3 regions of the Desulfovibrio sp. TomC genome follow, and region 1 is predicted to be linked to each of the others. Evidence: predicted binding sites of a transcription regulator. Region 1 holds the regulator's gene; each other region holds the start of a gene.

The links. The regulator sigma-54, encoded in region 1, starts transcription at its own class of promoters, with help from an activator protein. The targets are predictions, from matches to a motif close to CTGGCACGGNNNNTGCTT.
Region 2: the regulator sigma-54 is predicted to act here: its motif matches at 1,181-1,198, upstream of flgB (flagellar basal body rod protein FlgB).
Region 3: the regulator sigma-54 is predicted to act here: its motif matches at 1,547-1,564, upstream of NY78_RS03850 (PspA/IM30 family protein).

Annotation. Positions count from the first base shown of each region.
Region 1 is NZ_JSEH01000001.1:293,783-297,054, forward strand. It holds gene NY78_RS01405 (PTS sugar transporter subunit IIA) at 1-343, opposite strand, end outside; gene hpf (ribosome hibernation-promoting factor, HPF/YfiA family) at 344-892, opposite strand; gene rpoN (RNA polymerase factor sigma-54) at 945-2,381, opposite strand; gene NY78_RS01420 (KdsC family phosphatase) at 2,511-3,047, opposite strand.
Region 2 is NZ_JSEH01000031.1:23,917-27,188, forward strand. It holds gene fliE (flagellar hook-basal body complex protein FliE) at 1-252, opposite strand, end outside; gene flgC (flagellar basal body rod protein FlgC) at 265-705, opposite strand; gene flgB (flagellar basal body rod protein FlgB) at 707-1,117, opposite strand; gene NY78_RS20050 (tetratricopeptide repeat protein) at 1,490-2,062, shown strand; gene NY78_RS20055 (IMP cyclohydrolase) at 2,201-2,794, shown strand.
Region 3 is NZ_JSEH01000003.1:138,349-141,620, reverse strand. It holds gene NY78_RS03860 (PspC domain-containing protein) at 43-405, opposite strand; gene NY78_RS03855 (hypothetical protein) at 402-683, opposite strand; gene NY78_RS03850 (PspA/IM30 family protein) at 823-1,500, opposite strand; gene NY78_RS03845 (sigma 54-interacting transcriptional regulator) at 1,671-2,825, shown strand; gene NY78_RS03840 (M16 family metallopeptidase) at 2,835-3,272, shown strand, end outside.

The DNA.
Region 1 (3,272 bases):
GCAAATGCAGACCCGCAACATGTTCAGGCGCCAGCACCAGGAAAAAGATGCGGCAGGGCTTGAAGTCCAGCGCATCGAAGCTGACGCCGGCAAGGCTTCTTCCAACGACGATGACGATGCGTTCGAGGCTCTCCATCTTGCCGTGGGGGATGGCCACCCCGTCGCCGATGCCCGTGGTGCCCAGATTTTCGCGGTCAAGCAGCACCTGATGGGCGCGTTTGGCGTCAAACTCGGGCCAGTGCGCCTTGATCGGGGCCACCAATTCCGCCAGCACCTCGGACTTGGACTCCGACGCAAGCTCCCCGATCACGAAATCGGGCTGGAGATAGTCCTCTAACCGCATTTAGACGCCCGTTCCAGGATCGATGAGGCCGAAGTCGCCGTTGCGCAGTCGGTAGATGACATTGGGCCGTTCGCTTTCGGAATTGATAAACACCAGGAACTCGTACTTGAGCGCCTCAAGCTGCATGGCGGCCTCTTCAACGGCCATGGGCTTGGGCTCGTACTTGTCCGTCTCGATGATGGTGGGGATGCGGCCGCCCTCGCTGTCCTCACTGATGCTGATGACGTCCATGCGGACCTGCTCGATGGTCTGGCGACGGCGGTCCTTCTGCTTTTCCCGGAATTTCTTGGCCTGGGCCTCAATTTTGTCGAGAATCAGGTCAATGGTGGAGTACATGTCCTCGGACACTTCGTGGGCCGAGATGTGCATGTTGTCGGCCTGGAAGATCACGTCGGCCATCTGGCGGGTCTTTTCCACAGCCAGATTGACCTGCAACTCCGAAGAGTCCACGGCCGTGGTGTATTTGGCAAGTTTTTCAAAACGCTTGCGGGCATAGTCCCGCAAGTGATCGGATGGTTCAAAATTTTTGAAATTAAAGGTGATGTTCATGTTATCCTCCGGGATGGCGTGGTGTGGGGCCGGGAAAACCCGGTCCGAAGCATCAGAAAACCGCCTTGCGTTTCGACGATGACTCGATGCCCATGGCCGTTCGGTATTTGGCCACGGTTCGCCGGGCGATGTTGATTTGCAGCTCGTCTTTGAGCATATCGGCGATAGCCTCGTCGCTGATGGGCTTTTTGGCGTTCTCGCCGGAAATAATGCGCTTGATCATGGCCTTGACCGACTCCGAACCAACCGTGGTGCCGTCGTCGAGCTCCAGCGAACTGTTAAAGAAGAACTTGAGCTCAAAAATGCCATGGGGCGTGGCCACGTACTTGTTGGAGGTGATGCGGCTGACCGTGGACTCGTGCATGCTGATGTCGTCGGCCACGTCCTTGAGAATGAGCGGCCGAAGCTTGGTCACGCCGTCCTCGAAAAAGCCGCGCTGAAATTTGACCAGGCTCTCAAGCACCTTATACAGTGTTCGCTGGCGCTGATACAGGCTTTTCATGAGCCACATAGCCGAGCGCATCTTGTCTTGCAGGTAGTCCTTATCCTTGTCTTTATTCGGGTTCGTGCCGTCGAGATAGGTCGTGTTGAGCCCCAGGCGGGGCATCCCTTCCTCGTTGAGCACGATAACGAAATCATCCCCGTATTTATACACGAAGGCGTCAGGACTGACGTAGATCGGGTCCCCGGAACCGTAGCTGGCCCCGGGCATGGGATCAAGGGTCTGGATCATCTCCAGGTATTCCTTGAGTTTTTCCATGGTCAGATGAAATTTTTTGCAAAGCGGCTTGTAGCGCTTCTTTTCCAGGTCCTCAAGATGCTCGCGCACCAGTTCAATGAGGATGGTATCTTCGTAGCCGCAGACCTCGATCTGGATCAGCAGACACTCGCTGGGCGTGCGGGCGGCCACGCCCACGGGATCAAGGCGCTGGAGGCGATGGAGCACCGCTTCCACCATGGCCGGTTCGGCCCCGGCCATCCCGGCCAGCTCTTCCACCGTGGCCTGCAGATAGCCCGAGGAGTCCAGGCTGCCGATGATGGCTTCCCCGACTTCCACTTCCTTGGGGGTAAAATTGGACAGATGCATCTGCCAGCCCAGATGCCCGTCCAGGGACGGCTTGGAGGCCAGCCGGGCGTCATAGGCCATGCCCTCTTCGGGAATTTCGGAATCGCGGGACTGAGACTGGCGGCCGGTGCTGGCAAAATCACCAAGGTAGTCATCCCACTCGGCGTTTTTGAGCAGCTCCTTCTCCATGGCTGCGTCCGTGGAATTGCCGGTCGGCCCGAGGTTGTCTTCGGCCATGACCCGTTCAGTTGGCCGGTCGTCCTCGACGGTCTCCTCCAGCATTGGATTTTCCAACAGCTCCTGCTGCACGCTCTCAAGCAGCTCCAACCGGGAAAGTTGAAGGAGTTTGATGGCTTGTTGCAGCTGGGGGGTCATCACCAGCTGTTGGGAAAGCTTGAGCTGCTGCCGCAGTTCCAGGGCCATGCTTACCGCCGTGCGCGTGAGTCGTTTGCGTCCAAGGGTTCTACTCGGTTTGGACGGCGGCCCACAGCCAGCCCGCCCAACAAAAACCATGCCACAATTGCGACCTCGTGGCAATCGGCACAAGCGGCCCTAGTCGAGGAACCACTCATAGGCAGCCCCGAGTTGCCCCTTGGCTGCCAGGATAAACCGCACAGCCTCGCGGACCGCCCCGTGCCCCCCACCCCGGCGCGAGACCCACAGGGCCAGCTCCAGGATCTCCGGTTGGGCATCGGCCACGGTCATGGGCAACCCGACCAGCCCCATGGGGCCGGCGTCCACCCAATCATCGCCCAGATAGGCGGTCTGTTCTGGCGAAACACCCTGGCGTTCCAGAATACCCCGCAGCACGCCCATCTTGCGGTGATGGCCCGGGTGGTACTCGGCAATGCCCAGATCGGCCATGCGCGCGGCCACGGCCGGACTGTCCAGGCCGCTTATGACCGCAACAGCCAGTCCGACAGCCTGGGCCGCCATGAGGCCCAGGCTGTCATGGACATGAAACCGTTTGGTCACCTCGCCACGAGCATCGACATAGATGCCGCCGTCGGTCATGACGCCGTCGACATCAAGAACCAGCAACGCCACTTCCCTGGCCCGGCTGGCGGCCAGATTCGCATCCTCAGGCATACAAAACCTCCAACGGCCGGAGCACACTTCCTCCCCGACCCAAACGCCGCTCCTGACAGACAAGACCCCAATGCCCAGACGCAGCCGGCATGTCCCGCCCAACGGGGCGATCATAGCCAAAAAACACCGAAATGACCAGCAGATAGAGGTGTTTTTCCTGCTCTCATGGCAACGGGACAAGGAGCACGCCTTGGGCCTTGGCCGCCCTGGTCTCTTCCCTGGCCC
Region 2 (3,272 bases), on a different contig from region 1:
GGAACTGGCCTTTTGCAGGTTGATCATCAACTCATGGACGTTTTGGGTTTCGCCGGAGGCAAAGGACTGGACCATGGTGGCTTTCTGGTTTTGCATGTCGTTGACCTGCTTGAGGGAGTCGGTCAGCGTCTGGCCAAAGCCTTCGGTTGGCGCGGCCGGTTTGGCCAGGGAGCGCGACACCTTGGACTGGATGCCGGCCGACTGGGACATGGCATTCTGGTAGGCGGACAGGGCAAGGGCTGGGATGGCCATGGTGTGTCTCCGTTAACGCCCGATTTCCAGGGCTTTGGTAAACATATTCTTGATGGTCCCGATCGACGAGCTCGACGCTTCGTAGCTGCGCATGGCCGTGATCATGTTGGCCATTTCCTCGACCACGTTGATGTCGGGGTAGGCGACATAGCCGTCGGCGTTGGCGTCGGGGTGGCCCGGCTCGTAGGACATCCGGAAGGGGCGGTTGTCGTTGACCAGCCCCGTGACCTTGACCCCGGCCAGGTCGCGGTCCATGGAGGTCTGCATGGCCTTGGAAAAGGGCGTGTCCACCGGGGTCGATTCCAGCATGACCGACTTGCGAACATACGGTCCGCCGCCGTTGACTGTGCGGGTGGTCTTGATGTTGGCCAGATTCATGGAAATGGCGTTCATGCTGGTGCGCTGGGCCGACATGCCCGACGAACCGATGTCCATGGCGGTAAAGAGGTCCATATTACTTTCCTCCGTCCATGATGACCTTCTGCAGGCCTTCAAAGTCCTTCTTGGCCAGTTCGGTCAGGGCGTTGTACATGAGTGTGTTCTTCGCCATCACCGACATTTCCTTTTCCATGTTCACGCTGTCCAGGCCCTGGACCACCCGGGGCTTCCAGCCCATCTCCAGGTTGCCTTCGAAGCCGGCGGCATTGAACACCGTGGGCATGTGGCCGGCGCTGGTGCGCGTCATCTTGCCCCGCTCGTCGATATTGAGGGCCGACTGGAGTTCTTTTTCAAAGTCCAGGGTGCGGGCCTTGAACGCCGGGACGTCCATGTTGGCCAGGTTGGACATGACAACATTCTGACGCTCCAGATGCAGGTCCATGACCTTGCCGAGCAGTCCGATGTTTTCAGGGAGCATTGTTTTCATTGGCTTTTTCCCTCCGCTTGGGCGGATTGCGTCCGGGCTGGCCGCCCGGTTTCGAAGGCTATTGGGCAAAAAGCGTTCCAGCCCGGTCGGATGGAGCCGGGAATACGGAATTTTTTTCCGGATATTCGTTTCACTTTCTAATAAAGCGGAGCGGATTTCCCAAAATGCTCCTTGCTGTCGGGGCGATGGAGCGCCCGGCGCGGCGGGCTGGGCTGGTTGGCACAAGCTTTGCTTTACCAGTTTCGCCCGGCAGGTTGCTCCCGCCGGAGCCGGCGCAAGCCGCACGCACCATCTTGCGCGTTGCTGCCAGGCGGCGCGAAACGGCGAGGCCCCAAAAAAAAGAAATGGGCCGCAGCCAACGGAGGGGATGTCATGAGTGGGCAACTGGATTACGAAATCAACAAGGAACTCGGCGAATGTTATCTGTTCATGGGCGACCTGGACAAGGCCGAGGAGTATTACGGCAAGGCCATGACCAATAACGGCGTGCATCCCGACCCCTACCTGGGTCTGGCCACCATCGCCGTCCAGCGCGGCCAGCTCGATGAGGCCATGGTGCTCTACCGCAAGGCCTCGGCCATCGAGGCTGACGACCGCTCCCTGTCCGGCATGGCCCTGATCGAAATGGAACGCGGCGAAGCCGGCGAGGCGTTCACCCATTTCAAGGGTGCGCTGGCCAAGAATCCTGAAAATCTCGTGGCCCTTTTCGGACTGGTGCGTCTGGCCCATGCCGACGAGCGCCTGGAAGAAGTCGTACCGTATCTCCAGGATTATCTGGCTGTTGACCCCATCAAGCATGAGGTCCGCTTCACCCTGGCCGGCTGCCTGGTCAACCTCGGCCGCCACGCCGAGGCCGGTAACGAACTGGACCAGATCCTGCTCCAGGACCCGGCCAATGCCGCCGCCAGGGAACTGGCCGAGGAACTCAAGCGCGTCGCCGCCTAGTTCCCCGCCCTTTGCGCGGATATCCCCTCCAGAGCGTCCGGTCCGGGATTTGTCCCGGCCGGACGCCCCGGAACGGCCCCGCCACCCTTGCCAATCCGGCCGCTTTGTGCCACCTCGCTTGAAAAAGTGAGGTCCTGAATGGATTTTCTGCCCATCAAACGGGCGCTTGTAAGCGTCACGGACAAGTCCGGTCTGCCCGAACTGGCCCGGTTCCTCAGTGCGGCCGGGGTCGAGCTCGTTTCCACCGGCGGCACCCGGAAAATGCTTATGGAAGCGGGGCTGCCGGTCACCTCCGTCAGCGACGTGACCGGGTTTCCCGAGATCTTAAACGGCCGGGTCAAAACCCTGCATCCCCATGTCCACGGCGGCATCCTGGCCGACAAGGACAATCCCGAACATCTGGCCACCCTGGCGGGGCACGGCATTGCCGCCTTCGATATGGTGGTGGTCAATCTCTATGCCTTCGGCAAGGCCCTGGAGAAAAAACTGCCCCTGCCCGAGATGGTCGAGCAGATCGACATCGGCGGACCGACCCTGCTTCGCGCCGCAGCGAAAAATTTCGCCTCCATCCTGGTGGCGCCGGACCCGGCCTTCTACGCCGAGATCATGGACGCCCTGGCCCAAAACGGCATGAAAGCGCCGCTCTCCCTGCGCCAGAAAACCGCCGCCGCCACCTTCCGCCAGACCAGCGCCTACGACGACGCCATCGCCGCCTACCTGGCCGACGCCTAAACGGCGCAAGCGGGGGGAGTGGGAGAGGGGAAGGCGCAAGAGTGCCTCCGGCGGCCGGGAGGGGGTAACCCCCTCCCGGACCCTCCCTGACTGGGGTCAGGGCCAGCGAGCTCTCGCGGCGGCCGGCCCGAAGCCGGCTGTCGGCGCGTTGACGCCCGACCAAATCCTCCTCCTCCTTGCTCCCTCGCTCCCGCCGTCGGGCTCCCCGTCGACCCCTTTTCCGACTGTCGCCGGCATCTGGCCTTTCTTGGCCACCCGGGCCGGCTTGCGGCGACATTTTCTTGACGGCCAGAGCGCCGCGTCATGTCCGACTCCAGGGCCTGGGTCTTCAAAACGCCGTGCGACGACGTCTGCCCGGGGCACACGGGAGGGGTTGCCTGGGCAACGGCGTCGTGAAAACTGTATCTGTATCGTTTTTTCTATGTACAATTTCGAAGAGCTGTTTGTGTAAATCAGCCAGTTCCCGGCCGTTGCGACG
Region 3 (3,272 bases), on a different contig from region 1:
GCCCATTGTCCTTCAAACTGCAGCCCGCTGCGGCCCGGCCCCTTAGGAGCGGCGCAGGCGACGGTCGAAATCGTATTCCCGGGAGGTCACATGCGATTCCATCCGGGCAATGCGCGCGTCAAGATCCCTGGCCCGGCGCGACAACCCGCCGACCTTGCGATGCAACCGTCCCGAAGGCCCTGACGGTTCGTCGCCAACCGGCTCCAGGCGCAGGAGAAGGCCGCAGGCCACATAGCCAAGCACGGCCACAAAGCCGGTGGCCACGAACAGCACCACCACAAAGGCCCGGACCACCAGGACCGGCAGGCCCAGGTATTCGGCCAACCCCCGGCATACGCCAAGGGCCATGCCCCGACGGGAACGAAAGAGCCGCCGGCCGGAAGAAGTCGTTTCACTGCGTCTCATCTGTCGCCTCTCTTGTCGGGATCGCCCGGCTGCGGGCGGGTGTTGCCGGCGTTGCCGGGCGTGCCCGGCAGCAGGGTTTCCAGGTTGTCCATACGTTCTTCCAACCGGACCAGCGTCTTCCTGACGTCTTCCAGGACGGCCATGGCCTCGGCGTCGTCGGCGCTGCGGCTGCGGTCGTCGCGCCGGCGCAGTTCGCGCAGGGCGACAATGGCCACGACCACCAGCAGCACTTTGACGAGGGCCGGCAGATGGCCGATATATATGGTATGTTCGAGCACGTTGCGTCCTTGTCGTTACCGCCCCTTGGCCGGTTGGCGGCGTCCGCTTGAAAAGCCTCTCCAGGTGCAGGGGTCCGGGGGGATCATCCCCCCGGCCGCCGGAGGCTTCTTCTGTCTTTCATCGTCCTCGTTTCGCCAACTACCCCACCCGCTTGGCCTTGAGGCGGGCCAGTTCGCGTTCGACGTCTTCGTCGGCGGCCAGACGGTCGAAGCGGGCGTCCAGGCTCTCGTCGTCGGCCGGGCGGCGGCTGGACACTGTACCGGCCAGTTCGGCCTCGGCTTCCAGGCGTTCGATGCGGTTCTCGAATTCCTCGAAGCGGCGCAGGGCGTCGGAGGAATCGACCCGGGAGACGTCTTCGCGCATCCGCTTCTTGCCGGTGGCGCGCATGTGGCGGGCAAGCAGCGTGCGCTGGCGTTCCTTGGCCGAGACGAGCTTTTCTTCCAGGGTGCCGATGTCTTCACGGCAGGCCGCGACCATGCCTTCGACGGCGGCCAGCTCTCCGGCCAGGACATCGGAACGGGCTTCGAGGTCGCGCTTTTCCAGCAGCGCCTCCCGGGCCAGATCTTCGCGGCCCTTGTCCACGGCCAGTTCGGCCTTCTGGCCCCAGCGCACGGCCCGGTCGGCCATGGCGTCGTGTTCGCGGGCGATCTTGGCGGCCTGGGCCATGGTGCGGGCGCAGTCGGCCTTGAGTTCGACCAGCGTTTCCTCCATCTCCTGGATCATGAGCCGGATGAGCTTTTCCGGCTCTTCGGCCTTGTCGAGCATGGCATTGATGTTGGAGTGGATGATGTCTCTGAAGCGGCTGAAAATTCCCATGGCGTTCCTCCGTGCCGCATCTTTGTTGCGGCCTTCGCAGCCCATAAAGCAGGGACCGTGCCAGGAAATAATCGGCAATATTTCGGGCTTATGCCGCTAGCGCCCCAGACAAGTCTTGCAGCATTCGCCATTTTCTGGCATTTTTCGCCACATAAGAGGTGAAACCGACCATGCCGTCCGCCGCCCCCTGGCTGGCCGAAGCCCTGGGCCAGTCCGATGCCTTCCTGGAATTCATGGAAGCCGTGGCCCTGGCCGCCGCCATCGACCGGCCGGCGCTCATCGTTGGCGAACGCGGCGCCGGCAAGGAGCTGGCCGCCGCCCGCCTCCATTACCACTCGCCGCGCTGGCAGGGGCCGTATGTGCCCGTCAACCTGGCCGCCCTGCCGCGCACGCTCATCGAATCCGAACTCTTCGGCCACGAAGCCGGGGCCTTCACCGGGGCTATCCGACGCCGGCCGGGACGCTTTGAAGTGGCCGACGGCGGCACGATCTTTCTGGACGAGCTGCAAACCGTGCCCATCTCGGTCCAGGCCAAGCTGCTGCGGGCCGTGGAATACGGCGTGATCGAGCGGGTGGGGACCAGCCTGCCGGTTGGGGTCAACGTGCGTGTGGTGGCCGCGGTCAACGTCGATCCCCGCGAACTGGTGCGCCGGGGCCGGTTGTTGCCCGATCTGCTTGACCGGCTGGCTTTTTCGGTGCTCTTTGCTCCGCCGCTGCGCCATCGCCAGGGCGACGTCGCCTATCTGGCCGAGCGCTTTGCCGCCCGCTTTGCCGCCGAAATCGGCCGGCCCGAGCCGCCCGTCTTCACCGCCGCGGCCCTGGCCGCCCTGGCCGCCCATCCCTGGCCCGGCAACATCCGCGAACTCAAGACCGTCATCGAACGCGCCGTTCTCCAATCGCCTTCCCCGCGCATCGACCACGTCACCCTCGACCCCTTCGCCCACCCCCACGCCCCTTTTTCCCCTGTTCGCACGGCCCCTTTTCCCCCGGCTCGTACGGCCTTTGAGCACCAGGACGGCAGCGCCCCCCAGCCGCCCGCCGTCCACCCTCCAACCACTCTCCCCCCGCAACCCCTCTCCCTGTGCAGGGGTCCGGGGGGATCATCCCCCCGGCCGCCGGAGGCCTCTTCCGCCTTCTCTTCTCCCCCCCCCACCTGGACCGAAGCCACCGCCGCTTTCGAGACCGATCTGCTCGCCAGCGCCCTGGCCCGGGCCGGCGGCAACCAGCGCAAGGCGGCCGCGCTTTTGGGGCTCACCTACCATCAGCTGCGCGGCCTGTACCGCAAATATGCCGCTGCTCTTGACGCCGCGACCAAACACCCGTAGCCCCAGGCCATGCGCCAAACCACCGAATTCGACAGCCACTCCCGGGCCACACGCCTGCCAAACGGCGTGCGCGTCGTCACCGAACACATGCCCCAGTCCAAGACCGCAAGCCTTGGCCTCTGGATCGAAGCCGGCTCCCGCCACGAGGCCGCCGGCCAGGAAGGCATGGCCCATCTCATGGAGCACATGGCCTTTAAAGGCACCGCCCGCCGCGACGCCCTGACCATCGCCAAGGAACTGGACACCCTGGGCGGCCTGTCCAATGCCTTCACCTCCCGCGAGGCCACCTGCTTTTATATCCGGGTCATGGACGCCCATCTGGTCCGGGCCTTTGATATTTTAAGCGACATCGTGCTCAATGCGCGCATCGACCCTGAGGAACTCGGCCGCGAACAAGCCGTCATTCTTCAGGAAATCTCCATGGTCGAGGAGACGCCCGAGGAGAAG